Linked DNA regions of Paraburkholderia bryophila. The protein of the gene in region 1 interacts with the protein of each later gene in a pairwise test. Links are inferred from orthologs where the notes say so. Each region holds a gene or a part of one and is shown on either strand. Other genes may lie near its edges.

Region 1 (12,010 bases):
CCGCGCCGATCACCGCCACCTGGGCGATGTCGCGCACCGGCGTATCGGCCGGCACATCGGGAATCTTGCTGGCTGCGCGTTCGCCGAAGAACGCATGACGCAGCGCGTGACTCTCGGGTGTCTGCACCAGCGCGACGAAGCATTCGCGTTCGAACGCGAGGCCCTTGTCGAAACCGTTCTGCACGCCCGCTTCCACCGCGTCGATGCATTTCAGCGGCGCGGGGAAATGCTTCGCCATCGCCGAGACGGTGTTGCGCGTGAACTGGATGAAACCGGCCGCGTTCGGATGCTCGATCTTGCGATCGCGCACGCGCGGATGCGGGCCTTCTTTCGCGCCGACCTTGCGGGCGAACGCGAGCGCCGCTTCGGCCAGATCGCCTTGCACGACTTCGTCGAACAGACCCGACTCGGCCAGCTTCTCGGACAGGACCGGCGCGCCGGACACGATCATGTTGAGTGACGCTTCGAGGCCGATGGCACGCGGCAGACGCTGCGTGCCGCCCGCGCCCGGCAGAATGCCGAGCTTCACTTCCGGCAGCGCGATCTGCGCGCCGGGCGCCGCGATGCGGTAATGCGCGCCGAGCGCCAATTCCAGACCGCCGCCCATTGCAACGCTGTGAATCGCCGCGATCACCGGCTTCGCGCTGCTTTCGACCACCTTGATGACGGTGGCGAGCGTCGGCTCCTGGGTCGCTTTCGGCGTGTTGAATTCGGTGATGTCGGCGCCGCCCGAAAAGGCTTTGCCCGCGCCCGTCAGCACGATGGCCTTGATGGCCGGATCGCTCTGCGCGCGCTCGATTCCTTCGACGATGCCGGCTCGCGTCGACAGGCCGAGGCCGTTCACGGGAGGATTGTTCAGCGTGATGACGGCCACGCCGTCATGAGTTGTGTAGTCCACTGCCATCTCTGCCTGCCTCCATGCGATTCATGCCATGTTGCGGTTGAGGCGGCGCATGATGCGCCGCCCGTCCGGTTCATCGAGTCGGATCATTGTCCGCTTGTTGCCAGCGAGTGGGCGACTCGCTGCTCGACTCGCTGATCGATTAACCGGGGTCAGCAGGCAGAATACACAAAAAAGCACGCTCGTTCAATTTACTGTTAGGCGGGGTTTCCCCTAACCAGTGGACAATCCTTCTGGTCTTCCAATGCCGACGGCAGCACGTGATCGCGGAACAGATCGCGCAGCTTCAGCTTCTGCAGTTTGCCGGTGGCCGTGTGCGGCAGTTCGTCGACGAAGGCGACGTCGTCGGGAATCCACCATTTGGCGACCTTGCCGTCGTAAAACGCGAGCAGCTCCTCGCGCGTCACGTCGAAGCCCGCGCGCTTGACGACCACCAGCAGCGGCCGCTCGGTCCACTTCGGATGCGCGCAGGCGATGCAGGCCGCTTCCGCGACCGCCGGATGCGCGATCGCGACGTTCTCGACGTCGATCGAACTGATCCATTCGCCGCCGGACTTGATCACGTCTTTCGAACGATCGGTGATGTTCAGAAAACTGTCCGGGTCGATGGTGGCGACGTCGCCGGTGGGAAACCAGCCGTCCACCAGCGGCGAATCGTCCTTGCGGAAATACCGGTCGATCACCCACGGCCCACGTACATGCAGATCGCCGAACGCGACGCCGTCCCAAGGCAGTTCCTGACCGTCTTCGCCGACGATCTTCATATCGACGCCGTACAGCACATGGCCCTGCTTTTCCAGCAGTTTTCGCTGTTCGGCGAGCGGACGTTGCGATTGCTCCCACGTCAGTTTCGCTAGCGTGCCGAGCGGCGACATTTCGGTCATTCCCCATGCGTGAATCACCTGCACGCCGTAGTCGTCCTCGAAGGCGCGCAGCATGGCAGGCGGACACGCCGAGCCGCCGATTACCGTGCGATTCAACGACGAAAACCGCACGCCCGCCTCGCGCAGGTAGTTCAGCAAACCGAGCCATACGGTCGGCACGCCGGCGGAATACGTGACGCGTTCGCTTTCCATCAACTCGTAAAGCGACTTGCCGTCGAGGTCCTTGCCGGGGAACACCAGCTTCGCGCCGGTCAACGGCGCGCTGTGCGGAATGCCCCATGCGTTCACATGGAACATCGGCACGACCGGCAGCACGGCGTCGCGCGCGGACAGGCTCATGGCATCGGGCAAGGCCGCGCCGAACGCATGCAGCACCGTCGAGCGATGCGAGTACAGCGCGCCCTTCGGATTGCCCGTCGTGCCGGACGTATAGCAAAGGTACGAAGCCTGGCGCTCGTCGAGCGCCGGCCACGCGAAGTTGCCGTCTTGCGCATCGACCAGCGTTTCGTAACTGAGCACCGGCGTTTGCATGGCCGGCAGATGCGCTTCGTCGGCGAGCGCGATCCAGCCGCGCACTTTCGGGCACTGCGGCGCGAGTGCGTCGACCAGCGGCGCGAACGTGGTGTCGAACATCACGTAGGCGTCGTCGGCATGATTGACGATGTAGGCGATCTGGTCGGGAAAGAGACGCGGATTGATCGTGTGGCACACCGCGCCGAAGCCGGTCGTGCCGTAATACGCTTCGAGATGCCGGTAGCCGTTCCATGCCAGCGTTGCCACCCGTTCGCCCGGTTCGACGCCCAGCGCGATCAGCGCCTGCGCGAGCTGCCTGGCGCGTTTTTCGCAATCGCGGTAGGTGTAGCGATGCAGGTCGCCTTCGATACGCCGCGACACGATTTCGGTGCCACCGAAATGCCGCGCGGCATGCGCGAGCAACGAGGATACGGTGAGCGGCACGTCCATCATCTGTCCAAGCAGCGGCGTCGTCATAAAGAGAAGTTTCCTCGTCCTGGTTTCTGGTTGCTTCAACACCCTCCGGCATGCCGGCCGACTATCCGCGACGAAGCGGCTGGAAGCCAGCCTGCAGCGCCGCGGGCGCGGACTTACAATATCGGTTAATCCAGAGGCGCTCAACATGTCGTTTTCCCCAAGCTTTGCAGGGTTATCCGGGCCGTTAGCGGCTCTTTCCAATGCCCTTGTCACCTCGCCTGAAAACGCGTTCGCGCGGCTCGGCAGCGTCTTCCTGACCCGTCTGCCGGCGGCGCCGCTCAATGCGCCGTACATGGTCGGCTTCTCCGCGGAGACCGCCGCGCTGCTCGGTTTAGAGCCGGGGCTCCAGAGAGACCCCGGTTTCGCCGAACTGTTCTCCGGCAACGCCACGCGCGAATGGCCCGCCGAGGCGCTGCCGTATGCCTCGGTGTATTCGGGGCATCAGTTCGGCGTATGGGCCGGCCAGCTCGGCGACGGCCGCGCGCTCGGTCTCGGTGAAGTCGCGCATCACGGTCAACGCTTCGAGCTGCAACTCAAAGGCGCGGGGCGCACGCCCTATTCGCGCATGGGCGACGGCCGCGCAGTGCTGCGCTCGTCGATCCGCGAGTTTCTGTGTTCGGAAGCCATGCATCACCTCGGCATTCCGACCACTCGCGCGCTGTGCGTGGTCGGCTCCGATCAGCCGGTGCGGCGCGAAGAGATCGAAACCGCCGCGGTGGTCACGCGGGTCGCACCGAGTTTCGTGCGCTTCGGCCACTTCGAGCATTTCTATTCGAACGATCGCACCGACGCGCTGCGCGCGCTCGCCGATCACGTGATCGAGCGTTTCTATCCGCATTGCCGCGACGCCGACGACCCCTATCTCGCGCTGCTCGACGAAGCCGTGAAATCCACCGCCGATCTGATGGTCGAATGGCAGGCGGTCGGCTTCTGCCATGGCGTGATGAATACCGACAACATGTCGATTCTCGGCCTGACGATCGACTACGGTCCGTTCGGTTTCATGGACGGATTCGACGCCGGCTACATCTGCAATCACTCCGATTCGCAAGGCCGTTACGCGTACAAGATGCAGCCGCAGATCGGCTACTGGAATCTGTTCTGTCTGGCGCAAGGGCTGTTGCCGCTGCTCGGCGAACAGCACGAAGAAAGCGTGCGCGGCGACAAAGCGATCGAAGACGCGCAGCGCGTGCTCGCCGGTTTCAAGGAGCGTTTCGCGCCAGCGCTGGAACGGCGCATGCGCGCGAAGCTCGGCCTCGAGACCGAACGAGACGGCGACGACACATTAGTGAATCGTCTGTTCGAGGTGATGCACGCCAACCGCGCCGATTTCACGCTGACGTTCCGCCATCTCGCGCGCGTGTCGAAACACGACGCGAGCGGCGACACGGCGGTGCGCGACCTGTTCCTCGACCGCGCCGCGTTCGACGCGTGGGCGAACGACTACCGCGCGCGCCTGTCCCATGAAACACGCGACGACGCCGCGCGCGCCATTGCAATGAACCGGGTCAACCCCAAATTCATTCTTCGCAATCATCTGGCGGAAACGGCGATTCGCCGCGCGAAAGAGAAAGATTTCTCCGAAGTGGAGCGTCTGGCGGCGGTGCTGCGCCGCCCGTTCGACGAACAGCCCGAGCATGAAGCGTATGCGGGGCTGCCGCCCGACTGGGCAAGTTCGCTGGAAGTGAGCTGCTCGTCGTAGTGCAGTCCCCAAAACAAGCCCCGAGACAGGAACCCCGACCATGAACAAGCCCGACGACCTCAACCCCAACACCCCCGACGTCCCCGCCGTGCAGAAAGACGACGCCGAGTGGCGCAAGCAGCTCTCCGACATCGAATACCAGGTGACGCGCCACGCGGCCACCGAGCGCCCGTTCACGGGCCAATATAACGACCACTGGGACCGTGGCATTTACGACTGCGTGTGCTGCGGCACGCCGCTCTTCGAATCCGACACCAAGTTCGACGCCGGCTGCGGCTGGCCGAGCTACTTCAAGCCGATCAACGGCGAAGTGATCGCCGAGAAAACCGACCGCGCGCACGGCATGCTGCGCATCGAAGTGCAATGCAAGAACTGCGGCGCGCATCTGGGCCACGTGTTCGAAGACGGCCCGGCGCCCACGGGTCTGCGTTACTGCATCAATTCGGCTGCGTTACAATTCGAGCCCAAGTAACGCAGCGCGGAGTCCGGCGCATTGCCGGTGGGGCCTGCGTTGCAGGCGCCCGCCGGCCGTTTCGCGCCGCGTCCCTCATTCCTCGACTCCTTCTGCGAATTCCCGACCAGATAATGAAATTCCTGTTCGATCTGTTCCCGATCATCCTGTTCTTCGTCGCCTTCAAGATCTGGGGCATTTTCACGGCGACGGCAGTGGCGATCGTCGCCACGCTGGTGCAGATCGCGTGGGTGGCGTTCCGTCACCGCAAGGTCGATCCGATGCTGTGGGTGAGCCTCGGCGTCGTCACCGTATTTGGCGGCGCGACGCTCGTGCTGCACAACGACACCTTCATCAAGTGGAAGCCGACCGTGCTGTACTGGGCGTTTTCCGTTGCGCTGATCGTCTCGCAACTGGCCTTCAACAAGAACCTGATCGAAGCGATGATGGGCAAGCAGATCACGCTGCCGCACGCGATCTGGGGCAAGCTGAGCGTGGTCTGGGCGATCTTTTTCGTGCTGCTCGGGCTCGTCAACCTGTTCGTCGCGTACCACTACACCACCGACCAGTGGGTCAATTTCAAGCTGTTCGGCGCGACCGGCTGCCTCGTGGTGTTTATCGTCGGACAGAGCTTGTGGCTGTCGAAGTACATGAAGGAAGAATGACATGACCGAAGCCAATGTTTTCATGCACGCCACCACCGCCGAACGCGCCGCGCTGATCGAAGCGCGCCTCACCGCCGCGCTCGCGCCGGTCGCGTCGATCCAGATTAGCGACGACAGCGCGCAGCACGCGGGCCATGCCGGCGCCTCGGCCGGCGGTCATTTCAGTGTCACGATCGTGGCCGCCGCATTCGCCGGCAAGGCCCGCGTGGCGCGGCATCGCATGGTGTATGATGCGCTGGCCGATGCCATGCAGCGCGGCATTCATGCCCTTGCAATCACGGCGTATACGCCCGAAGAATTCGCTTTGTTGCCCCGCTAGGAACCTTCCGATGACCTTGAAGAAAACCCACCTTTGGGTATTGCTGGCTGCGTTCGCGGCCGCACCTGCATTTGCACAGAACATCGCTGTCGTGAACGGCACGCCGATTCCGAAAGCACGCGCCGACGCGCTGATCGAACAACTGGTGCATCAAGGCCAGCAAAACACGCCGCAACTGCAAACGGCCGTGCGCGAAGAGCTGGTGAACCGCGAAATCCTGATGCAGGAAGCCCTGCGTCGCGGCCTGCCGAATCGTCCGGACATCAAGGCGCAAATCGCCGTCGCGCAACAAACCGTGGTGCTGCGCGCGCTGATCGAAGACTTCGTGAAGAACAACACGCCGAGCGACGCCGAAGTCACCGCGCGTTACAACGCGCTGATCAAAGATGCGGGCGGCAAGGAATATCACCTGCACCATATCCTGGTGGACAACGAACAGCAGGCAAAGGACCTGATCGCGAAGATCAAGGCCGGCGCAAGCTTCGAAGATCTGGCCAAGCAATACTCGAAGGACCCGGGATCGGGCAAGAACGGTGGCGACCTGGACTGGTCGGACCCGAAGGCTTATGTGCCTGAATTCGCAGACGCGGCCACGCATCTGCAGAAAGGCCAGATGACCGACACGCCGGTGCATACGCAATTCGGCTGGCACATCATTCGTCTCGACGATACGCGCGCCATCACGCCGCCGCCGTTGGAGCAGGTGCGCCCGCAGATCGTGCAGCAGATCCAGCAGGAAAAGCTGCAAGCGTTCGAAGAAGGTTTGCGTAAGAACGCGAAGATTCAGTAAGCGGGTTACTTGCCCACTGGCTAAAACGAACAAGCCGCCCTCGGGCGGCTTGTTTGCTTTGATGGCCTGGTTGTTTTACGTTTTGCCCAGTGTGAAAAAAAACCGCCCGAGGGCGGTTTTTTTGTTTCTGCTCAACCTCAACCCAACCAGCGGCGTGCGTTCTGGAACACGCGCAGCCACGGGCTTGCGTCCGTGCTGCCTTCACCCCAGCCTTCCGGATGCCAGCTCATCTGCACCGCGCGATGCACGCGCTCGGTGTGCGGCATCAGCACCGTGAAGCGGCCGTCCGGCGTGGTGACCGACGTGATGCCGTCAGGCGAGCCGTTCGGGTTGAACGGATACTGCTCGGTCGCCTGACCACGGTGATCGACAAAGCGCATGGCCACCGCCGCCTTCGACGCGTCGCCCTGCTGCGAGAAGTCCGCATAGCCTTCGCCGTGAGCGATTGCCACCGGAATGCGCGAGCCTTCCATGCCGTTGAAGAAGATCGACGGCGAAGCCTGCACTTCGACCAGCGAGAAGCGCGCTTCGAATTTCTCCGACTTGTTGCGCGTGAACTTCGGCCACGCTTCTGCGCCCGGAATCATCGACGCGAGGCTGCTCATCATCTGGCAACCGTTGCAGATGCCCAGCGCGAACGTGTCTTCGCGACCGAAGAACGCGGCGAACATATCGGCCAGTTGCGCGTTGAAACGGATCGCCTTCGCCCAGCCTTCGCCGGCACCCAGCGTGTCGCCGTATGAGAAGCCGCCACAGGCCACCGCCCCGGCGAAATCCGCCAGATTGGCACGGCCTGCCAGCAGATCGCTCATGTGCACGTCGTGCGCGTCGAAGCCGGCGCGGTCGAATGCGTACGCGGTTTCGAGGTGCGAGTTCACGCCTTGCTCACGGAGGATCGCGACACGCGGACGAGCGCTCTTGCCGACGAAGGGTGCGGCCACGTCTTCCGAAGGATCGAAGCTCAATACCGGCGTGATGCCCGGATCGGCCGCGTCCGACAGCATGTCGTATTCGGCGTCGGCGCAAGCCGGGTTGTCGCGCAGACGCGAGATACGCCAGCTCACTTCGCTCCACGTGCGATGCAGATCGGTGCGCGGCGCTTCGTAGATCTTCTTCGCGTCGCGATAGATTTCGATCGTGTCGCGCTCGTTGAGCTTGCCGATCACATGCGAGCACGCCGACAGGCCGTGTTCGCGCAATGCGGCCAGAACCGAATCGCGGTCCGTTGCACGCACCTGGATCACCGCGCCGAGTTCTTCGTTGAACAGCGCACGGATCGTGCGGTCTTCGCGGCGGCCGCTGGTCTGCTTGGCCCAGTCTTTCGCGTCGCCGTAGTCGGATTCGTGGCTCGGATCGAGCACCAGCATGTCGACGTTCAGCGACACACCCACGTGACCCGCGAACGCCATTTCGCACACCGTCGCCCACAGGCCGCCGTCCGAGCGGTCGTGGTACGCGAGCAGCTTGCCTTGTTGATTCAGCGCCTGGATCGCGGCGAAGAAACGCTTCAGATCTTCCGGATCGTCGACGTCCGGCACCGTGTCGCCGACCTGCTGCGTGACCTGCGCGAGAATACTGCCGCCCAGACGATGCTGGCCACGGCCCAGGTCGATCGCGATCAGCACCGAGTCGCCCACGCCGTCCGTACCGTTCGCACGACGCAGTTGCGGCGTGAGGTGCTTGCGTACGTCTTCAACCGGTGCGAACGCCGAGATGATCAGCGAGACCGGCGCGACCACTTCTTTCGCGACACCGTGGTCTTCCCACTTGGTGCGCATGGACAGCGAATCTTTACCGACCGGAATGCTGATGCCGAGCGCCGGGCACAGTTCCATGCCGATCGCCTTGACCGTGTCGTACAGCGCGGCGTCTTCGCCGGCTGCGCCGCACGCGGCCATCCAGTTCGCCGACAGCTTGAGCTTGTCGAGCGATGCGATCGGCGCGGCCGCGATGTTCGTGACCGCTTCGCCAACCGCCATGCGGCCCGACGCCGGCGCGTTGATCACGGCGAGCGGCGTGCGCTCGGCCATGGTCATCGCTTCGCCGGTAAAGCCCGCGTAGTCCATCGTGGTAATCGCGACATCGGCCACCGGCACTTGCCACGGGCCGACCATCTGGTCGCGCGCCGTCGTGCCGCCCACCGAACGATCGCCGATGGTAATCAGGAACGACTTGCTCGCAACCGTGGGGTGACGCAGCACGCTGACCGCGACGTCCGGCAACGCAATCCCGGTGACGTCCACCGGTTCCAGCTTCTGCTCGACCCGCTTGACGTCGCGATGCATGCGCGGCGCTTTGCCGAGCAGCACTTCCATCGGCATATCGACCGGCTGATGCGCGCTGTCCGCGTTCTGCTCGGAGTCGATCACCTTCAGTTGACGCTCGGCGGTTGCCGTGCCGATCACCGCGAACGGGCAACGCTCGCGTTGGCACATGGCTTCGAACGCCGGCAGATCGGCCGGCGCGATGGCCAGCACGTAACGTTCTTGCGCTTCGTTCGACCAGATTTCGCGAGGCGACAAGCCGCTCTCTTCGAGCTGGATCTTGCGCAGATCGAACAACGCGCCCTTGCTCGCGCCGTCGACCACTTCCGGGAACGCGTTCGACAAGCCGCCCGCGCCGACGTCGTGAATACTCAGAATCGGGTTCTTGTCGCCAAGCTGCCAGCACGCGTTGATGACTTCCTGCGCACGGCGTTCGATTTCGGGGTTGCCGCGCTGCACCGAGTCGAAGTCGAGCTCGGCGGTATTCGTGCCGGTCGCCATGGAACTCGCCGCGCCGCCGCCCATGCCGATCCGCATGCCCGGGCCGCCGATCTGGATCAGCAGCGAGCCTTCCGGCAGATCGTGCTTATGCGTGTGCTGGTCGGAAATATTGCCGATCCCGCCGGCGATCATGATCGGCTTGTGATAACCGCGCACCAGACCCGCGACGTTCTGCTCGTAAGCGCGGAAATAGCCGCCCAGATTCGGCCGGCCGAATTCGTTGTTGAACGCGGCGCCGCCGAGCGGACCGTCGATCATGATTTGCAGCGGCGACGCGATGCGGTCAGGACGGCCATACGCTTCGTGCTGCTCGGCCGGATTGCGGTGTGTGAGGGGCTGCGCAACGTCGCGCGCGTTTTCCCATGCCTCGACGCCGTCCGGCAACGCCAGATTCGACACCGTGAAGCCGGCGAGACCCGCCTTCGGACGCGCGCCGCGACCGGTCGCGCCTTCGTCGCGGATTTCACCGCCGGAGCCGGTGGAGGCGCCCGGGAACGGCGAGATCGCGGTCGGGTGGTTATGCGTTTCCACCTTCATCAGCGTGTGCGTGAGTTCGACGCCACGGCGGTAGTGTTCCGGCAATTCGCTCGCGCCGAGGTCGGCCGGCGTGCGCGGGAACCAGCGCTCGGCCATGCCGCCCGCCATGATCGCCGAGTTGTCCGAATACGCGACGATCGTGCCTTGCGGGTTCAGCTTCTCGGTATTGCGGATCATGTTGAACAGCGAGATGTCCTGCTTCTCGCCGTCGATGGTCCAGTCCGCGTTGAAAATCTTGTGACGGCAGTGTTCGCTGTTGGCCTGCGCGAACATCATCAGTTCGACGTCGGTCGGGTTGCGGCCGAGCTTCGTGAACGCGTCGACGAGGTAGTCGATTTCGTCGTCGGCGAGCGCCAGGCCCAGTTCCGTGTTCGCCGCTTCCAGCGCGCCGCGGCTGTGGCCGAGCACGTCGACGGTTTGCAGCGGCTTGGCCGGCAGTTCGTCGAACAGATGCAGCGCGTGCTCGCGCGAACTCGACACGCTTTCGGTCATGCGGTCGTGCAGCGCGGCGACGACGGCCGCGCGGGCTTCGTCGGAGAGCGCCTTCTTGCCGCCCAGCAGGCCGCTCTTCAGCGTGACCGTGTACTCGACGCCGCGCTCGATCCGGCGCACCTGCGTGAGACCGCACAGATGCGCGATATCGGTGGCCTTGCTGGCCCACGGCGACACCGTGCCGAAGCGCGGCACCACGAGGAAGGTTTCGGCCGTGCCGCGCTCTTTGCTTTCTTCGAGCGGATCGCCGTAGTGCATCAGCGCTTCGATCTTCGCCGTGTCTTCAGCGGACAGCTCGCTCTGGGCGTTGACGAAGTGCAGATACTGCCCGCGCACGCCGATGATGTTCGGGTCGATGCGCGTGAGCGTGTCGAGCAGGCGGGTTTGACGGAAATCGGAAAGGGCCGAAGCGCCGGGGAAACACGAGAAGTGGGCCATGGACTTGACTTTGCGTCGCTCAGTGATGCCGAGAAGTCGCGCGTGCAGGCGACGTGAGGCGGAAAGGAAGTCCGAGATTATACCCCGGGAAAGGGCTTCCGGCGGCCTTGCCGGTGCGCTTTCGGCCTGCTCGCGGCGCGCCGCGCGACGCTTTCCGGCGTGCCGCCCGCGTGGCCGCGCGAGCGCTTTGACTGCTATCATTCGGCCTTTCACCAGATCGGCGCGAGCGGCCTGAGGCAATGAGTCAGACCGGGCAACGCGCGCCGCATGTCACGCTCAACGGGAGCGCGCCGCTTCGGCGTCCCGTCGGCCATTCGAATCAGAACATGGATGTCATCGTCATCGGCGGCGGGATTGCGGGCGTCGCCACCGCTTATCAATTGCGCGCGGCCGGTCACCGGGTCTGCGTCGTCGAGCGTCACGCCACGGTGGCGCAGGGCGCGACCTATGGCCACGGCGGCACCGTGCTGCCCACGCCGCTCGACGTCTGGTTCGGTCCGACTTTCATGGCCAGCCGGCAAAACGCCAGAAACGGCGTAATCAGCAAGACCGGCTTCACCGGCCCGGCGCGCCAGTTCGTCAAACAACTCGCCACCTTGCAGGACCCCGAGGCCTTCAGCCGCCAATATGGCCGGCTACGTCCGCTGATCGAGCTGTCGCGCGAAGCCATGGCCGACGTCGAAGCGCGCTTCGGCCTCGAATTCGAACAGACCAGCGGGTTGCTGTACCTCGTGCGCTCCGCGCAGGAGTGGGAGCAGACCCAGCCGGCGCTCGAACTGCTGCGCCAGAACGAAGTGCCGCATCACGTGCTGACACCCGCCGAATGCAGCGCGTTCGAGCACTCGGTGCGCGCCGAGCCGGAGTTCGCCGGCGGCGTGCTGTTCGATCAGGAACGCACGGCCAACTCGCCGCTGTTCGCCAAGCTGATCAAGCAGACGCTCGATAACCAGGGCGGCGTGCAATTCATGCTCGGCTGCGAAGTCTCCGCGATCCGTCTCGAAGGTCAGCGGGCGTCGGTAGAACTGGCGCCACGGCCGGGCGCGTCGTCGCGTTCGCGCGAGGTCGACGTGATCCAT
Region 2 (12,005 bases), 2.5 Mb from region 1 along the record:
ACCGCGTGCAGCGCGTGCCGGCCACCGAAACGCAAGGGCGCATCCACACGTCGGCGTGCACGGTCGCGGTCATGCCGGAAGCGGATGAAATCGGCGAAGTCGAAATCAACCCGGCCGATCTGCGGATCGACACGTTCCGGGCGTCGGGCGCGGGCGGGCAGCACATCAACAAGACCGATTCGGCCGTGCGTGTCACGCACTTGCCGACCGGCATCGTCGTCGAATGTCAGGACGACCGTTCGCAGCACAAGAACAAGGATCGCGCGCTGAAGGTGCTGGCCGCGCGCATCAAGGACAAGCAGTCGCAAGAACAGCACGCGAAGGAAGCCGCCACGCGCAAGAGCCTGATCGGCTCGGGCGACCGCTCGGAGCGGATTCGCACGTATAACTTCCCGCAAGGGCGCATGACCGATCACCGGATCAACCTGACGCTGTATCGCCTTGACGCGCTGATGGACGGCGATCTCGACGAGTTGATCGCAGCGCTCGTCAGCGAACATCAGGCCGAGTTGCTGGCGTCGCTAGGCGATTCGGACTAAAGCGCCGACGATGAATGCCACGCCCGTCACGCCCACCGCGTTGTTGCGCGCGTCGCCGCTGCCGCCGCTCGAAGCGCGGATTCTGCTCACGCACGTGCTCGGCTGGCGTCATACGCAGTTGATCACGCGGAGCGATGAAACGCTCGAGAGCGCTGCAGTCGAGCGTTATCGCGCATTGGAAGCGCGGCGGGTGGCCGGTGAGCCGATCGCGCAACTGGTCGGCGCGCGGGAATTTTTCGGCCTCGATTTCGAAGTCACGCCGGACGTGCTGATTCCGCGGCCTGAAACCGAATTGCTGGTCGAAACCGCCCTGGCGGCAATGGAAGGCCTGTCGCGGCCGCGCGTGCTCGATCTCGGCACCGGCACCGGCGCAATTGCGGTCGCGATCGCGTCGACGCGGCCGGACGCGCAAGTCCACGCGCTGGATCGCTCCGCCGAAGCGCTGGCGGTGGCAACGCGCAACGCCGCGCGTCTCCTGGACGCAAAACGCCCCGGCGGCGCCACGGTTTTAAGCCAAAGCGACTGGTACGCGGCGCTCGACGCCGCGCTGCGTTTTGACGTGATCGTCAGCAACCCGCCGTATATCGCGAGCGGCGATCCGCATCTGGCGGAAGGCGATCTGCGCTTCGAACCGCGCGGCGCACTCACCGACGAAGCCGACGGCCTCAGCGCGATCCGCGCGATCGTCGCCGGCGCGCCCGCGCGCCTCGCCGCCCACGGCGTCTTGTGGATCGAACACGGCTACGATCAGGCCGACGCCGTCCGCGCGCTGCTGACGGCGCAAGGGTTCGCACAAGTGCGCTCGGAGCGCGATCTGGCGGGCATCGAACGAATCAGCGGCGGGCGGTTGCCCGGCTGAATCAGACGTCAAACCCGCCCTCGGACCACGATTCACACAGAAGTCATCCCAAGGTCGAAGCGGTGCTCGGCCGGCTATACCGAAATCCGCTATCATTTCAGCCTATTCCCTACACATCACGGAACCGCAAGGTCAGTCATGGATACGCAACAACGCATCAAGCAAATCGTCGACGAAAACGGCGTCGTCCTCTTCATGAAGGGCACCGCCCAGTTCCCGATGTGCGGTTTTTCCGGCCGCGCCATCCAGATTCTGAAGGCGTGCGGCGTCGCGGAAATCAAAACCGTCAACGTGCTCGAAGACGACGAAGTCCGCCAGGGCATCAAGCAGTTCTCGAACTGGCCGACCATTCCGCAGCTCTACGTGAAGGGCGAATTCGTCGGCGGCTCGGACATCATGATGGAAATGTACGAATCGGGCGAACTGCAGCAACTGTTCGCCGCGGCCTGAACGGCCCCGGTTCGACTGTTCGTTCACGAACTTCACGAGTTCATCTAAGGCGCCGCGAGCCATGGAAACACGCGCTGCGGCGCCCCGCCGGCTGATCGTTGCGATCACCGGCGCAACCGGCGCCATCTACGGTATCCGGTTGCTCGAGACGTTGCGCCGGCTGGGCGGCGTCGAGAGCCATCTGCTGATTTCGAGCGCGGGCTGGCTCAACATCCAGCACGAACTCCAGTTGAGCAAAGAAGACGTGCATCCGCTCGCGGATGTCGTCCATTCGGTGCGCGACGTCGGCGCAAGTATCGCGTCCGGCTCGTTCGCGACCGACGGCATGGTCGTCGCGCCTTGTTCGATGAAGACGCTCGCGAGCGTCGCGCACGGTTTCTCCGACAACCTGATCACCCGCGCCGCCGACGTCACCCTGAAGGAACGCCGCCGGCTCGTGCTGCTGGTGCGCGAAACGCCGTTCAATCTCGCGCACCTGCGCAACATGACCGCGGTCACGGAGATGGGCGGGGTGATCTTCCCGCCGCTGCCGGCGTTCTACAACCAGCCTGCGTCGATCGACGAAATGGTCGATCACACGGTAGCGCGCGTGCTGGATCTGTTCGCGCTGGGGCCGGCTATGTCGCCCGTGTGGCAGGGTTTGCGGGACGCGCAGGACTGACGTCAAGCGCCCCTCATTAACAACACCAGCGACACAATCAATTCCGTTTTCACCCGTTTATCAAACCGCGGTGCGGACCTATATTGATAGCAACCCAACCTTTTCGCCCGCCCTCCCGGCTGCGTTGCTGACATGAACCGCTTGCCTTCGCTTTTCCTTTCCCACGGCGCGCCTACGCTTCCGATCGACCCTTCCCTACCGTCCGCCGAATTCGGTGTGCTGAGCGCGCAGTTGCCGCGTCCGCAAGCCGTGCTGATGCTGTCGGCTCACTGGGGCACGGCACAGCCGGTGGCGAGCACGTCTGCCGCGCCGGAAACCATCCACGATTTCTACGGCTTTCCGCGTCAGTTGTACGAAATCCAGTACCCGGCGCCGGGCGCGCCCGAGGTGGCGCGGCGCGCGGCTGTGCTGCTCGGCGAACATGGCGTGCTTGCCGACACCCAGCCGCACGGGCTCGATCACGGCGCCTGGGTGCCGATGCTGCTGATGTTCCCCGACGCCGACGTGCCCGTCGCACAGTTGTCGATCCAGCCGCATCAGGACGCTGCGCACCATTTCCGCGTCGGCCGCGCGCTGCGCTCGCTGAAGGACGATGGCGTGATGGTGATCGGCTCCGGCCAGATCACGCACAACCTGCGTGCGGCGGATTTCTCCGCGCGTCCGGAAGATGCCGATCCGCGCGTCGCCGAATTCACCGACTGGTTCGAAGACAGACTGGCCGCGCACGACATCGACGCGCTGCTCGACTATCGCCGCCAGGCGCCGCACGCGGTGCTGATGCATCCGACCGACGAGCATCTGCTGCCCGTGTTCGCGGCGCTGGGCGCGGCCGACGACGACTATTCGCTGGCGATTCAATCGCTCGGGACCTACCAGCGTTCGCTTGCAATGACGAATTACGTGTTCGGCAACGCCTGATCGGGCAACGGGCGCGACAGCGGCGCAACGTAGCCAAACGCCCAACCGTCGCGCCAAATCATTACGCCAAATGAAAAGCCCGCCTGAGTCACCTCAGGCGGGCTTTGTTTCGTACCGGACCTAACCAAACCTAACCAACCACCGTCCGGCAAACATCCTTCAGGCCAGCCGCCGCAACTTAATGCGCGCCCATGCCTTCGAGCACTTCGTCATGCTCGTCGCGCTCGTCCAGATATTCCGAACGGTAGCCGCTGTTCACGCCCCAGTAGTAGAACACCAGCGAGAACGCGATGACGACCAGCATGTCCCAGCCGTACGGCAAGACGCCGCGACCGCCGAACTCCTTGCTGCCGATCAGCGACAGGATCGCCATCACCGGCAGGTAGGCCACCAGCCACCAGGCCGCCTTCAGGTCACGGCCCCAGCCGCCGAAGCCCGACTTCGCCTGGAAGTAGAAGTACACCGGCAGCGCCACGACCATCAGCAGAATGATTTCGCCGGTCAGCGGCCACTTGGCCCAGTAGAGGATCAGCGACGCGCAAACGAACGCGAACGGCGCGATCACCTTCATGCCCGGGATATGCAGCGGACGCTCCAGATCCGTCGCCGCCCGGCGCAGCGCCATCAGGCTGATCGGGCCGGTCAGGTACGAGATCACGGTCGCGACCGAAATCACCGCCGCGAGCGAGCTCCAGCCGCGGAAGAAGAACATGAAGATGAACGAGACCAGCAGGTTGAACCACATTGCCTGACGCGGCACGCCGTAGAACGGATGCACGTTGCCGAACATCTTCGGCATCGTGTTATTGCGTTCCATTGCGTAGATCATGCGGCTGGTGGTCGCCATGTAGGTCGTGCCGGTGCCGCTCGGGCTGACGAACGCGTCGACGTACAGCAGGATTGCCAGCCAGTTCAGGTTCAGCGCGATCGCCAGTTCCGCGAACGGCGAAGCGAAGTTGAAGTGGCTCCAGCCCTTCATCACGTCGGCCGGGTTCACCGCGCCGATGTAAGCGATCTGCAGCAGCACGTAGATCACCAGCGCCAGCAGGATCGAACCGATCACCGCGAACGGCACGCTCTTGGCAGGATTGCGCGCTTCACCCGCGAGGTTGATCGGGCTCTGGAAACCGTTGAACGCAAACACGATACCGCTCGTCGACACCGCGGTCAGCACCGCCGACCAGCCGTACGGCGCAAAGCTGCTCGCTTCACCGAAGTTTTCACGATGGAAGCCCGTGAACATCAAACCGAGAATCGTCGCACCGGGAATCAGGAACTTGAAGACCGTGATCGCCGAATTGGCGCGCGCGAAGAGTTTCACGCCCCAGTAGTTCAGCATGAAGTAAATGATCACGAGCGCCGCGGACAGGAATAACCCGTTGTGAGTTAATGACCCGTCCACGAATAGCGCATGCGCCCATGGATACGGCCAGGTACTCATATATTGAATGGAGGCTTCCGCCTCGATTGGAATCACCGAGACAATGGCGATCCAGTTGGCCCACGCGCTGATGAAACCGACCAGCGCGCCATGCGAGTAGCGCGCGTAACGCACCATGCCGCCGGACTCCGGGAACATTGCGCCGAGTTCGGCGTAAGTCAACGCAATCGCGAGAATCACGACCGCACCGATCACCCATGCACAAATGGCAGCCGGGCCGGCAATTTTTGCAGCCTTCCACGCGCCGAACAGCCAGCCCGATCCGATGATCGAACCCAAGCCGGTCAGCAGCAGCGCGACAGGGCCGATGTTCCGTTGTATAGAACTTTTCACGTCTTCTCCTGTGTCGGCCGGAGTGAGTGCTTGAGCACTGACTTCGGACCTATGCAAATTTGCATCCGAACCATACCGGCACCACGTGACGTCGCTTGCAGCGGGACGGGGTGATACGCATGTCGATGCGGCGACGGTCCATTCTAGTCAGGTGCAACCGACGCGCGGCGCGTAGTTTAACGGTTGCACCCTCGCGCTGCAGCCCAACTAAGGGTTCTCCCTGGCAAAAAAATCAGACGTACAGCAAGCTTTGTAAGCAACTTTTACGCCCGTTGCCCGAATGTGTGGAAAGTTGCCAGGAGAGTGTTGACCTTCTCTCAAAATGGCCGTATAAAGTCGGGGCAGGAATTCAAGCGGCGAGTGAATTGGTCTTTCGTAGTTCGCCCATCAACGGTACTCCGGTTGGTCCTATTACCCCTTCCTTGATTTTCATGCACTTTCTGGGCTTCGGCCTTATTTACCATCTTTAGGAACAAGTAATATGGAAACCGGTACCGTCAAGTGGTTCAATGACGCAAAGGGCTTTGGCTTCATCACGCCGGACGGCGGTGGCGAAGATCTGTTCGCGCATTTCTCGGAAATCCGCACGGAAGGCTTCAAGACGCTGCAAGAAAACCAAAAGGTTACGTTTGAAGTGAAGACGGGCCCGAAGGGCAAGCAAGCTGCCGACATCAAGCCGGCGTAAGCTTCACGCTTCCTTCTGGACGCAAAAAAACCCCGCCTCGGCGGGGTTTTTTTATATCTATCCCAACTACTCGCGGTGATTATCTTCGCGGTATGCGATTGATTAGTCGGTTTATCCGAAGAGACGTCGCGCGTGAATACCGAGACCTGTCGCGACACTGGCGAGACGATCGCCGAATACCGGCTTAGCGTCGGGAAATGCCGCCGCCAATGCGCCCGATAGAAACGCCAAGCCCGTCGAACCGCCGGTGAAGTAAATCGCGTCGACGTCGCGCGTCGCAATGCCGGCGGCCTGCACCGTGTCGCGCGCCGCCTGCACGATGCGCTGCGTTTCGTCCTGGCCGGCTTTGATCAGTTGTGCTTCGTCGAACGCGAGGCGCAGATCGTCTTCCACTTCGTCCAGATCGATTACGGTCTCGCCGCCCGCCGCCACGCCGATCTTGGCTTCTTCCGCGTGCGCCGCCAGCGCGTGGCCGAAGCGTTGTTCCACCACGCGCATCAAACGGTCGTGATGCTTGACCTCGGTGAAAAGGTGCCGCATCAGCGAGAGTTCGCTGACGCGCTTCGGTGCGTAGACGGTGTTGATCAGGTGCCAGGTCGCCAGGTCGAAATAGACCCGGTTCGGGATCTCGCGGCCTTCCGGATCGAGCGCCTGATAACCGAGCTCGCGCAGAATCGTCACCAGTTCGACGCGGCGGTCGAAGTCCGTCCCCGCGACGTGCACGCCGTGGTGCGCGAGCACGTCGTCTTTGCGCTCCACGCGGGTCATGCGCTGCGGACCGACGCGTACCAGCGAGAAGTCCGACGTACCGCCGCCAATGTCGGCCACCAGCACGAGCCCCTCTTCCGTCAGATGCGACTCGTAGTCGAACGCGGCCGCGATCGGCTCATACTGGAAGTGGATCTCGCGCAAACCGACCGAACGCGCGGCCGCTTCGAGCTGCTGCTGCGCCATCTGGTCGGCGCGCGGATCGTCGTCGACGAAAAATACCGGGCGGCCCAGCACGGCGCGGCTGATCGGAGCGCCGGTGGTCTTTTCGGCCGAGCGCTTCAGATGGTCGACGAAAATCGCGATCACATCCGTGTACTTGATCGCGGAGCCATCGCCGAGATCGGTCGAATTCTCGGCGAGCGGCGAGCCGAGAATGCTTTTCATGGAACGCATCAACCGGCCGTCGAAACCGTCGATGTAGGCGGCCAGCGCCGCCCGCCCGAACTCGCGGGTGTTTTCATCGGTGTTGAAAAACACCGAAGTGGGCAGCGTCGTATAGGCGCCCTCGACCGGCGCAAGCCTGAGCGCGCCGCCGTCAGGAACGGCAACGGCCGAGTTGGAAGTACCGAAGTCAATCGCGCAATAGTTCATGGCAGGAATCGCCGCTCACGGCTGGCGCGGACAGAAAGGGGAGCGGCTTTGTAACACGAAAGCCCAACCAGCATCAACTGACGCTTGAGGACCGCTCGCATTCACGCGTAAGGGCCGCCCGACGGAACGAATATTGCTGAATTCGACAGGATACGCCGCCAATTTTCGGACTTGAGGAGACTTCGAGCAATGAGCGCGCCGCCTACCGCTGCTGTCCACGAAAAACCCGCCGCCGTCGTCGAGACGGATTTGCCGTCGCGGCTCGACCGCTTGCCGTGGGGACGTTTTCATTCGCTGATCGTCGTCGCGCTAGGCGTGACGTGGCTGCTCGACGGATTGGAGGTAACGCTGGCAGGCGCGGTGGCGAGTGCGTTGAAGTCGAGTCCGTCGTTGCACTTTTCCAACGCTGACGTGGGGCTGGCCGGCAGCGCCTATATCGCCGGCGCGGTGCTCGGCGCGCTTGGCTTCGGCTGGCTGACCGACCGGCTCGGCCGTCGCAAGTTGTTTTTCATCACGTTGGCGCTGTATCTGGCGGCCACGGCCGCGACCGCGCTGTCGTGGAATCTGGCCAGTTTTCTGCTGTTTCGTTTTCTCACCGGCGCCGGGATTGGCGGCGAATATACGGCGATCAATTCGACGATCCAGGAATTCACGCCGGCCCGCGTGCGCGGCTGGACCGATCTCGGCATCAACGGCACGTTCTGGGTGGGCGCGGGGCTCGGCGCGGCCGGCTCGCTGGTGCTGCTCGATCCGCATCTGCTGCCGGCGGACTGGGGTTGGCGCGCGTGCTTCTTTATCGGCGCGGTGTTGGCGCTGGCCATTTTGCCGATGCGCATCTGGGTGCCCGAAAGTCCGCGCTGGCTGCTGACGCACGGCGACGAGCCCGACGCACGCTCGATCGTCGAAGGCATCGAAGCGCGCTTTCGCCACGAGGGGCATGAGCTCGCCGACCACGATCTGACGCGCCTGAAGCTGCGAGCGCGGGACCACACGCCACTGCGCGAGGTATTCCATACCCTCTTCAACGTCCACCGACGGCGGGCGCTGGTCGGCCTCTCCTTGATGACCGCGCAGGCGTTCTTCTACAACGCGATCTTCTTCACCTACGCGCTGGTGCTCACCGATTTCTATCAGGTGCCGGGCGACCACATCGGCTGGTATCTGCTGCCCTTCGCACTCGGCAACTTCCTCGGGCCGCTGCTCCTCGGCCGCCTGTTCGACGTGATCGGACGACGCAAGATGATCGCCGCGACTTACGGCCTGTCCGCGATCCTGCTGACGATCAGCGGCTATCTGTTCGAGCAGCATCTGCTAACCGTCGTCACGCAGACGATCGCGTGGATGGTGATTTTCTTCTTCGCGTCGGCGGCGGCGAGTTCGGCTTATCTAACGGTCAGCGAATCGTTTCCGCTTGAAATCCGGGCGCTGGCCATCGCCGTGTTTTACGCCTGCGGCACGGCGCTGGGCGGTATCGCGGGGCCGGCGTTCTTCGGCCGCCTGATCGATACGCATCAGCGTAGCGAAGTGTTCTCGGGCTATCTGGTGGGCTCGGCGCTGATGCTTGCGGCCGCGGTGATTGCTGCGATCTGGGGCGTGGACGCCGAGCGCAAGTCGCTCGAGAGCATTGCCGCGCCGCTATCGAGCGTGGTTGACGAGCAGGACGATTGGAACAACGCGGAATGAAAAACGCGCGGTCAGCGCCGCGCGTTCCTAACTGCCTTCTATCTTCTACGAAAGACGTGATCCCAAATCGTGCCGCCGCTCAGAACGCCTTCTTCCACGCGCCGCCATAGGCGATATCCGCCAACGGCAAGCGCTGACGCACCGACTTTTCGCGTTCGCGCAGCACCGGGTCGAGCTTGTCGACTTCACCGTAATGGCCGAGCGAAATGATCGCGATCACGTCGACGTCGTTCGGCAATTCGAATGCCGTACGGAACGCGCTCGGATCGAAACCGCTCATCTGATGCGCGGCGAGGCCGAGCGCATGCGCCTGCAACACCAGCGCCATGGCGGCCGCGCCCGCGTCGTACGGCGCGCAGCGATTCACTTCGCCCTTGTTGGTCAGCGTGTGCGTGGTCACCGCGATCAGCACCGGCGCCGGCGCATTCCAGCCCTGGTTGAACGGCACCAGCGTGGCGAAAGCCTTCTTGAACGAGACTTCGTCGACGCTGCGATCGAAGACGAGAAAACGCCACGGTTGTGCGTTATACGACGAAGGGGCCCAGCGAGCCGCCTCCAGCACGGCGTGCAGATGCTCGCGGCTCACCGGCTCGCTCGAATACGCGCGCGGGCTCCAGCGGCCTGCAATCAGCTCGTGGATGGCAACTTCGGTAGGGGCGGGTTTGTTGGCCATGCGCTTCTCTCGGTCGAAATTCATGATCGACGGGCAACTGCCCGGGGCCACATAGCATAACCGGGCTTCGACGCGCGTGCTCCAACCTGTACGCAGTTAGTTTTCACGCTGGCTGCAATGCAAAAACGGCCCCGTGGGGCCGTTGCGGTGAGCTGTGCCGACAAGCATTGCCAAGCGCGGTTCGCTGCCGGCTTGCCGCACTGCCCAGCCTCACGCCACCTGCGGTTCCGGCACCTTGGCCGGCCGGTTGATACGCAGCACGATCAGCGCGGCCACGAGACACAGCCCGCCCGAAATCATCGACGCCACCGTGTAAGTCCCGAGGCTCGCGCGCAGCATGCCCGCGCCGAGCGCCGCGAAGGCCGCGCCGAGCTGATGGCCGGCCACGACCCAGCCGAACACCACCGGCGCCGACTCCTTGCCGAAAATGTCCGTGGCGAGACGCACGGTCGGCGGCACGGTCGCGATCCAGTCGAGCCCGTAGAACACGGCGAACAGCGGCAGGCCGAAGAAGTCGATACCAAACGCGTGCGGCAGATAGATCAGCGACAAACCGCGTAGACCGTAATACCAGAACAGCAGCACCCGGCTATTGAAGCGGTCCGACAGCCAGCCCGACAACGTCGTGCCGAACAGATCGAAGATGCCCATCGCGGCGAGCAGCGACGCGCCCTGCACTTCCGTCATGCCGTAGTCGCCGCACATGGCGATCAGGTGTGTGCCGACATAGCCGTTGGTGCTCGCGCCGCAGATGAAAAAACTGAAGAACAGCAGCCAGAAGTCGCGCCGCTTGCTCGCCATGGCGAGCGTGCCGAACGCGATGGCGAGCGGATTCTGTTTGCTGCCGACGGCGGCGATCGGCGCGTCGTGCGCTTCGCCGTACGGGCGCAGCTTCATGTCGGCCGGACGTTCCGGCAGCAGAAACGCGACCAGCGGAATCACGATCGCCGCCGCGATCGCCACGACCCACACGACGTTACGCCAGCCGTGATGCTCGGCAATGGCCGCGAGCATCGGCAGAAACACCAGTTGGCCGGTCGCCGAACTGGCCGTGAGAATGCCCATCACCAGGCCGCGGCGCGTGGTGAACCAGCGCGTCACCACCGTCGCCGACAGCGACAACGCCGCGACGCCCGTCGAGCCGCCGACCATCACGCCCCAGATCAGCACCATCTGCCACGGATGCGTCATCAGCGACGACAGCGCCACGCCCGCCGCCATCGTGCCGAGCGCGGCCAGCAGCGTGGGACGCACGCCGAAACGCTGCATCGCGGCCGCCGCGAACGGGCCCATCAGCCCGTACAGCGCGATATTCACCGAGATCGCGAGCGAGATCGTCGCGCGGCTCCAGCCGAACTGATGCTCGAGCGGCAACATCATCACGCTCGGCGTGGCGCGCGTGCCGGCCGCCGCCAGCAGTACCAGAAACACCACTGCGACCGTCAACCAGCCGTAGTGGAAACGCCCGCCAATCAGTCTCGCTGCCCAGTTCATCGGTTCTCCAGTCGATGCCGGCACCGCAGGCCGCACCGCTCGCATTGTTACGACTTCGGTAAAGGACTTGTGACAGATCTGTCACAATGAGTGTTGCGATATTAGTTACTGACCGGTAACATGTCAAGGCGTCAAATACATCGAGGTGATCATTCATGTCCGATAGCGAAACGCCCAAAGCGGCCGGCACACGACGCGCGCGCAGTGCGCAGACGGCCGGACCGCAAGCGCAGCAGCATCTGCTGCGCGCCGCGGACGAACTGTTCTATCGCGAAGGCGTGCGCACGGTCGGCGTGGACGCGGTGGTCGAGCGGGCGGGCGTCAACAAGATGAGCTTATATCGCCAGTTTTCGTCGAAGGACGATCTGGTGATGGCTTATCTGGAGCGCAAGGACGAGCAGTTCTTCGGCTATGTGGAGAAGAGTTTCGCCAAACATCCCGGCGAGCCGGCCAGACAATTGCAGCAGTATTTCGACGACCTCGCGGTGCGTGCATCAGTCGACGACTATCGCGGCTGTCCGTTCGTCAACGTGTCGGTGGAGTTTCCGGACGTCGCGCATCCGGCGCGGCAGTTCGTGTATGACAACAAGGCCCGGCTGATGGCGCGGCTCACCGGCCTCGCGACCGACGCCGGCGCCGATGATCCGGTGGCGCTGGCCAACGCGCTCGGGTTGATGATCGAAGGCGTGTACGCAGCCAGCCAGACTTATGGGCCGGGGTGCGGGCCGATTCTGGCCGCCCCGAAGGCGGCGGCGCAGTTGATTGCGGCGGCTTGCGGCGCGGCGTCCGCGGGTTGAGGTGGATCGGCATCCGTGCCGATCGGTGCCGTTAGAATGGCGCTTTCTTCTCACGCTCTCCCGCTCTTATTTGCCATGCCGTTGCCCGCCGAATCCCACGACGCCATCAT

The links.
Region 2: the proteins of GGD40_RS03380 (region 1) and grxD interact in binary tests that used the Escherichia coli proteins (3 or more experiments, as listed by UniProt). The link is inferred for Paraburkholderia bryophila from one-to-one orthologs.

What each region holds. Positions count from the first base shown.
Region 1 is NZ_JACCAS010000001.1:778,470-790,479, forward strand. Bases 4,467-7,253 are described here. They hold GGD40_RS03380 (BolA family protein), read left to right. Parts: upstream 4,467-5,594; coding sequence 5,595-5,912; downstream 5,913-7,253. Other genes in these bases: GGD40_RS03365 (protein adenylyltransferase SelO), read left to right, coding at 4,467-4,477; msrB (peptide-methionine (R)-S-oxide reductase MsrB), read left to right, coding at 4,518-4,949; GGD40_RS03375 (septation protein A), read left to right, coding at 5,063-5,593; GGD40_RS03385 (peptidylprolyl isomerase), read left to right, coding at 5,923-6,702; purL (phosphoribosylformylglycinamidine synthase), read right to left, coding at 6,840-7,253. Outside these bases: GGD40_RS03355 (3-hydroxyacyl-CoA dehydrogenase NAD-binding domain-containing protein), read right to left, coding at 1-904; GGD40_RS03360 (3-(methylthio)propionyl-CoA ligase), read right to left, coding at 1,099-2,775; more of GGD40_RS03365, read left to right, coding at 2,921-4,466; more of purL, read right to left, coding at 7,254-10,934; GGD40_RS03395 (FAD-dependent oxidoreductase), read left to right, coding at 11,261-12,010. UniProt on the Escherichia coli protein: Transcriptional regulator that plays an important role in general stress response. Has many effects on cell morphology, cell growth and cell division. Acts by regulating the transcription of many genes, including dacA (PBP-5), dacC (PBP-6), ampC and mreB.
Region 2 is NZ_JACCAS010000001.1:3,253,291-3,265,295, reverse strand. What follows is about bases 411-3,192. They hold grxD (Grx4 family monothiol glutaredoxin), read left to right. Parts: upstream 411-1,536; coding sequence 1,537-1,848; downstream 1,849-3,192. Other genes in these bases: GGD40_RS14615 (DODA-type extradiol aromatic ring-opening family dioxygenase), read left to right, coding at 2,642-3,192; GGD40_RS14620 (UbiX family flavin prenyltransferase), read left to right, coding at 1,910-2,509; prmC (peptide chain release factor N(5)-glutamine methyltransferase), read left to right, coding at 550-1,398; prfA (peptide chain release factor 1), read left to right, coding at 411-539. Also shown: more of prfA, read left to right, coding at 1-410; more of GGD40_RS14615, read left to right, coding at 3,193-3,427; GGD40_RS14610 (APC family permease), read right to left, coding at 3,606-5,201; GGD40_RS14605 (cold-shock protein), read left to right, coding at 5,683-5,886; GGD40_RS14600 (Hsp70 family protein), read right to left, coding at 5,998-7,248; GGD40_RS14595 (MFS transporter), read left to right, coding at 7,438-8,931; GGD40_RS14590 (nitroreductase family protein), read right to left, coding at 9,011-9,604; GGD40_RS14585 (MFS transporter), read right to left, coding at 9,815-11,098; GGD40_RS14580 (TetR/AcrR family transcriptional regulator), read left to right, coding at 11,254-11,895; GGD40_RS14575 (DUF1415 domain-containing protein), read left to right, coding at 11,971-12,005. UniProt on the Escherichia coli protein: Monothiol glutaredoxin involved in the biogenesis of iron-sulfur clusters.